Regions from separate parts of the Micromonospora sp. WMMD723 genome, predicted to be linked through region 1. Evidence: predicted binding sites of a transcription regulator. Region 1 holds the regulator's gene; the other holds the start of a gene.
The links. Region 1 encodes HrcA, which represses chaperone genes, less so after heat shock. Its sites were predicted from a motif close to GGTTNGCACNCTCNNNNNGAGNGTGCNAACC; they were not measured.
Positions count from the first base shown of each region.

Region 2: a site for HrcA is predicted at 1,505-1,535, ahead of groES (co-chaperone GroES). Genes of this name have one in related genera too.

Region 1 covers NZ_JBMKNR010000001.1:452,492-455,898, forward strand. Annotated here, with positions in the region: gene dnaJ (molecular chaperone DnaJ) at 1-1,052, opposite strand, end outside; gene hrcA (heat-inducible transcriptional repressor HrcA) at 1,127-2,149, opposite strand; gene ACN261_RS02050 (DUF4870 domain-containing protein) at 2,363-2,965, shown strand; gene hemW (radical SAM family heme chaperone HemW) at 3,057-3,407, opposite strand, start outside.
Region 2 covers NZ_JBMKNR010000001.1:1,045,071-1,048,477, reverse strand. Annotated here, with positions in the region: gene ACN261_RS04685 (THUMP-like domain-containing protein) at 1-1,319, opposite strand, end outside; gene groES (co-chaperone GroES) at 1,670-1,984, shown strand; gene groL (chaperonin GroEL) at 2,057-3,407, shown strand, end outside.

The DNA.
Region 1 (3,407 bases):
TCCCGCAGCATCTTCTCCTGGTCGGCGTCGAGCTTGGTGGGGGTACGCACGTCGAGGTGGACGTAGAGGTCGCCCCGCCCGGTGCCGCGCAGGTGCGGTACGCCCCGGGCACGCAGCCGCAACGTGCTGCCCGGCTGGGTGCCGGCCTTCACGTCGAGGTTCTCGTCGCTGTCCAGCGTCTTGATGGTGAGCCGGGTGCCCAGCGCGGCGGCGGTCATCGGCACGGTGACCCGGCAGTGCAGGTCGTCGCCCTTGCGGGAGTAGACGTCGTGCGGCCGCTCGTGGATCTCGACGTAGAGGTCACCGGCGGTGCCGCCACCCGGGCCGACCTCGCCCTGCTGGGCGAGCCGGATGCGCATGCCGTCCTCCACGCCGGCCGGGATCTTGACGGTCAGCGAGCGGCGGGTCCGCACCCGGCCGTCGCCGGCGCAGGTCGGGCAGGGGTGCGGGATGGTGGTGCCGTAGCCCTGGCAGACGGTGCACGGCCGGGCCGAGACGACCTGACCGAGGAAGGTGCGCTGCACCGACTGCACCTCGCCCCGGCCACCGCACGCCTCGCAGGTCGCCAGGTGGGTGCCGGCTGCGGTGCCCGCCCCGGAGCAGGTGGTACAGAGCACGGCGGTGTCGACCGTGATCGGGGCCTCGACGCCGAACGCGGTCTCGTGCAGGTCCAGTTCCAGCCGCAGGATCGCGTCGGCCCCGGGCCGGGTCCGTGGCCGTGGGCCACGGGCGCCACCGGCCGCGCCACCGAAGAAGGCGTCCATGATGTCCTGGAAGCCGACGAACGGGCCGGCCCCGCCGGGACCACCCGGGCCGCCGGCGCCCCCGCCGCCCGGGGCGAGCGGGTCGCCGCCCAGGTCGACGATCTGCCGCTTCCGGTCGTCCGAGAGGACCTCGTACGCGGCGTTGATGTCCTTGAACTTCTCCTGTGCCTCCGGGTCCGGATTGACGTCCGGGTGGAACTGCCGCGCCAGCTTGCGGTAGGCGCGCTTGATCTCGTCGTCGGAGGCTTCCCGGCTCACGCCGAGAATGCCGTAGTAGTCCCTGGCCACTGCGTTCCGTGTCCTCATGTTCGTCTCGCGTTTGCGCCGGTCGGCGGCCGGAGCCGGCCGCCGGCCCTGACTGGTCAGTTCTGGGCCAGCAGCTCGCCCACGTAGCGTGCCACGGCCCGCACCGTGGCGATGGTGCCGGGGTAGTCCATCCGGGTCGGGCCGAGCACGCCCAGCCCGCCGACGATGGTGCTGCCCGGGCCGTACCCGGTGCTGACCACCGAGGCGGCACGGAGATTGTCGACCTCGTTCTCGTCGCCGATCAGCACCCGGGTGGTGCTCGGCTCCGCCTCGCCGATCAGCTTGAGCAGCACGACCTCCTCTTCGAGCGCCTCCAGGATGGGTCGCAGCGAGCCCTGGAAGTCGAGCAGGCCACCCCGGGTGAGGTTGGCGGTGCCGGCCAGCGCGAGCCGCTCCTCGGTGCGCTCGACCAGGGTCTCCAACAGCACGGTGGACAGGGTGGTCATCGCGCCGCGCAGGTGTGGAGCACTCTCGTCGACCAGCGCCTGCACCAGCGGCGGAGTGTCGGACAACCGACTCCCGACCAGTTTCTCGTTGACCAGCCGGCGCAGGTCGAGGACGTCGTCGGCGGGGACCGGCGCGGCCAGCTCGACCAGCCGCTGTTCGACCCGCCCGGTGTCGGCGATCATGACCAGCATCAGCCGGGTGGTGGAGATCGGGACCAGTTCCAGGTGGCGCACCGACGAGCGGGCCAGCGACGGGTACTGCACCACGGCGACCTGCCGGGTGAGCTGCGCCAACAGGCGTACGGTGCGGTGCACCACGTCGTCGAGGTCGACCGCGCCGACCAGGAAGCGCTCGATGGCTCGGCGTTCGGCCGGGCTGAGCGGTTTGACCCGGGAGAGCCGGTCGACGAAGAGGCGGTAGCCCCGGTCGGTGGGGACCCGGCCGGCGCTGGTGTGCGGCTGCCGGATGTAGCCCTCCTCCTCCAGCACCGCCATGTCGTTGCGGACGGTCGCCGGGGAGACCCCGAGCTGGTGCCGCTCGACGAGCGTCTTGCTGCCGACGGGCTCCTGCGTGGCGACGTAGTCCTCGACGATCGCCCGCAGCACGGCGAGTTTGCGGTCGTCGAGACCCATCTCCCACCTCCTGACGCACGTCGTTGCGGGCGCTGTCACACCCGGGCGAGCACTCTGGCACTCGACTGTAGCGAGTGCCAGTCTACGTCGGCAGTACCGCCACCGATATGATCAAGACGGACCATGACGGCGGGGGCGCTGACGCACGTTCGAGGCCAACCTCACCAGTGTCGCTCTGGTGCACCCTTGCCGGCAGCCCCTACCGTGGCGGGCATGACTGAACCACCTCGCCCTCCCGGCGCGGGCGACGGGTTCCCGCAGGACCCGACCGCGCCCCAGGGCTCGCCATACGAACCGCCCACCGCACCACTGTCCGGCGCGCCGGGCGCTGGCGGGTATCCCCCGCCCGGCGGGTATCCGCCGCCCACCGGCGACCAGCCGCCCGCGGGCGGTTACCCCCCGCCGGGTGGCTACCCCCCGCCCGGTGGCGGATATCCGACCGGCGGCACCTACGGCGCGCCGAGCGGCGGCTACGCCAACAGCGAGGACAAGACCTGGGCGCTGGTCGCGCACTTCGGCGGTGCCGCCGGCGCGCTGATCAGCTTCGGCCCGCTCGGCTTCGTCGCCCCGCTGATCGCCTACCTGGTACGCGGGCAGCAGTCGCCGGCCGTCCGGGCGCAGGCCCTGGCCGCGCTGAACTTCCAGATCCTCTGGTCGATCATCGCGTTCGTGCTGCTCTTCGTGAGCTGGTGCCTGCTCTTCCTGCCCAGCATCGCGGTCGTGGTGATCCAGATCCTGTTCGGGATCATCGCCGGCATGAAGGCCAACGAGGGTCAGGCCTACCGCTACCCGATGTCCACCAGCTTCATCAAGTGAGTCCCGACCGGCCGCTCCCCCGGCCGGTCGGGCACCACCGCCGGCCCCGGCGCGCCCCGGCAGGGTGCGCGGCGGGCCGGCGCGGCCACGCTCAGGGCAGCAGGTCGCGGACCACCGCGTCGGCCAGCAGCCGGCCCCGCAGGGTGAGCACCGCCCGTCCCTGCGGATAGGCCACCGGGTCCAGCAGCCCGTCGGCGAGCGCGCGGGCGGCGGCGGCCCGGCCCGCGTCGTCCAGCACCTCCAGCGGCAGGCCGGAGGCGAGCCGCAGGCGCAGCATCACGTCCTCCGTGTGCGTCTCGGCCGGGGTGAGGATCTCCCGGGCCAGGCCGGGTGAGTGCCCGGCGGCGAGTCGCTGCGCGTACGTCGTGGGATGTTTGACGTTCCACCAGCGCACCCCGCCGACGTGGCTGTGCGCCCCCGGGCCGAGGCCCCACCAGTCGCC
Region 2 (3,407 bases), 590 kb from region 1:
TAGCCCGGCGGGCCCCCGTCCGCGACCGGTCGGCCGACCAGCACCGTCGGCGCGCCGGCCACCCGGGTCAGCACCAGGCTGGCCGGATTCTCCCCGGCCAGGCGCAGGTCCCGGCGCAGCTGCTCGGGCGACAACGCCGAGCCCCGCTTGAGGATCTCCACCCGGCCGACCCGGCGCTCCCGCAGCAGCGCGCGCAGCCGCTTCAGCGAGAACGGCAGCACGTCGACGATCTCCAGACACCTGCCGAACGGGGTGGGGCGCGGGGCGTCCGCGTAGAGGTAGGCGATGCTCGGGTCGCCAAGCGTCGCGTCGAGGGTGTCGGCCAGTTCGGCGACCAGGTGCGCCCGGACCACCGCCGGGTCCGGGTCGTACAGGTAGCGCCGTACCGGTCCGACTCCCGCCTCGACGTCACCCGTGCCGGTCAGTTGGTGGCTCCGTTCCGGCGGGTCACCGGGGACGGCCGGCCGGTGGTCGTCGGTCGTCCCGGCACCGGGACCCGTGGGCCGCTCCCCGGGGGTCGCCGGGTCGCCCGCCGGGCGCTGCCGGTCGGCGGGCCCCACCCGCAGCACGGTCGCCCGGCGGGGCACCCCGGCGAGCGGGCCGCCCCACAGGGCCGCCTCGACCAGGTCGCCGTCGACGCTGACCCACTCCGCCTCGGCGTCGGCCGGGATCCGGGCGTGGTCGATGCCGGGAGCCACCTTCACCACCGTGTGCGGCACCCGCGCGGCCAGCCCGGTGACGAAGTCCCACGGCGGCGAGTAGGCGTCCGGGTCGAAGATCCGCCGTCCGGTGCCGGCCCGCCGTCGGGCCGGATCGCAGAAGACCGCGTCGACCCGGGTCACGTCGAACGCCGTCGCGTCGCCGCACTCCACGGTGAACCGCCCGGCCAGCCCGGCTGCCTCGGCGTTCGCGGCGGCCAGCGCGGCGGTGACCGGGTCGGCCTCCACGCCGTAGACCCGGATGCCGGCGCGGGCGGCGGCGAGCGCGTCGGCACCGAGGCCGCAACCCAGGTCGGCGAGGGTGCGCACCCCGGCGGCGGCGAGCCGGGCGGCCCGCCGGTCGGCGACCACCCGGCGGGTGGCCTGCTCCAGACCGGGGCGGGTGAGGAACATCCCGGCCGCCTCCGGGCCGAACTTGCCGACCGCGCGGCGACGCAGCTCGGCCTGGGTCAGCGCGGCGGCGGCCAGCCCGGCCGGCACCCCACGCGAGCGCAGTGCCGCCGCCGCGACCAGCGGGTCGCCGCCGGCCACCCCGGCCGCCGCGGCGAGCGCGGCCGACCCCTCGGCGGTACGCAGCGCGGCGAACTGGTCGAGATCCACCCGCCCATTGTCCGGCCCTCCCGGGAGATCGACTCAGGCGGGCCGATGTCGCGGTGTCCGAGCGGTGTCGTCACCGCAACCTCCCCACCCTTGAGTTGATCATGGCGGGCGGTTGAACGGCGGCGACACGAAGGGCGGCAGATTGGCACTCTCCTTGACGGAGTGCTAGCCGAGGAATAACCTGCGATTAGCACTCTCACCCCGAGGGTGCCAGCGTTCGGGCCGTCCGGCCCGGGTGCTGAACGCCAGGCGGACCGGCACCCGCGACGACGGCCCCGCCCGGTGGCATGTGGCAGATTGACGCTGGTCGGACTCTCGGCCGGCAACGAAACCAAGTACCCCAGGAGGGTATGCCCGTGACTACCGCGACCAAGGTTGCGATCAAGCCGCTCGAGGACCGGATCGTGGTCCAGGCGAACGAGGCTGAGACCACCACGGCGTCGGGCATCGTGATCCCCGACACCGCCAAGGAGAAGCCGCAGGAGGGCACCGTCCTCGCCGTCGGCCCCGGCCGGATCGACGACAAGGGCAACCGCGTGCCGCTCGACGTCAACGTCGGCGACACCGTCCTCTACTCGAAGTACGGCGGCACCGAGATCAAGTACGCCGGCGAGGAGTACCTGGTGCTCTCCGCCCGCGACGTTCTCGCGGTCATCGAGAAGTAACCAACCGATTCCCGTGTCGTCGCCCCGGTCCGGCTCGCCGGGCCGGGGCGACGACGCTTCGAAGGGACATTCATGGCGAAGATCCTGAGCTTCTCGGACGACGCCCGGCACCTGCTGGAGCACGGTGTCAACGCCCTCGCGGACGCGGTCAAGGTCACCCTCGGCCCGCGCGGGCGCAACGTCGTCCTGGACAAGAAATTCGGTGCGCCGACGATCACCAACGATGGTGTGACCATCGCCAAGGAGATCGAGCTCACCAACCCGTACGAGAACCTCGGCGCGCAGCTGGTCAAGGAGGTGGCGACGAAGACCAACGACGTCGCCGGCGACGGGACCACCACCGCGACCGTGCTGGCCCAGGCCATGGTCCGCGAGGGCCTGCGCAACGTGGCCGCCGGGGCCAACCCGACCGGCCTCAAGCGGGGCGTCGACGCGGCGGCCACCAAGGTCTCCGAGTCGCTGCTCGGCCGGGCCGTCGAGGTGGCCGACAAGAAGGCGATCGCGCACGTCGCGACGATCTCGGCGCAGGACGCCACCATCGGTGAGCTGATCGCCGAGGCGATGGAGCGGGTCGGCCGCGACGGTGTCATCACCGTCGAGGAGGGCTCCACCCTCAACACCGAGCTGGAGGTGACCGAGGGTCTCCAGTTCGACAAGGGCTTCATCTCGCCGAACTTCGTCACCGACTCGGAGTCGCAGGAGTCGGTGCTGGAGGACCCGTACATCCTCATCACCACGCAGAAGATCTCGGCGATCGAGGAGCTGCTGCCGCTGCTGGAGAAGGTTCTCCAGAACAACAAGCCGCTGCTGATCGTCGCCGAGGACGTCGAGGGCCAGGCGCTGTCCACCCTGGTGGTCAACGCGATCCGCAAGACCGTCAAGGTCTGCGCGGTCAAGGCCCCCGGCTTCGGCGACCGCCGCAAGGCGATGCTCCAGGACATGGCGATCCTGACCGGCGCCGAGCTGGTCGCCCCGGAGCTGGGCTACCGGCTCGACCAGGTCGGCCTGGAGGCGCTCGGCACCGCCCGGCGCGTCGTGGTCGACAAGGAGAACACCACGGTCGTCGACGGCGGCGGCAAGTCCGCCGAGGTCGCCGACCGGGTCGCCCAGATCCGCAAGGAGATCGAGGCGTCCGACTCCGACTGGGACCGGGAGAAGCTGGCCGAGCGGCTGGCGAAGCTCTCCGGCGGCATCGCGGTCATCAAGGCGGGCGCGGCGACCGAGGTCGAGATGAAGGAGCGCAAGCACCGCATCGAGGACGCGATCGCCGCCACCAAGGCCGCTGTCGAGGAGGGGACGGTTCCCGGCGGCGGTGCCGCGCTGGCCCAGATCCGCTCGGTGCTCGACGACGACCTCGGCCTGACCGGTGACGAGAAGGTCGGTGTCTCGATCGTGCGCAAGGCGCTGGTCGAGCCGCTGCGCT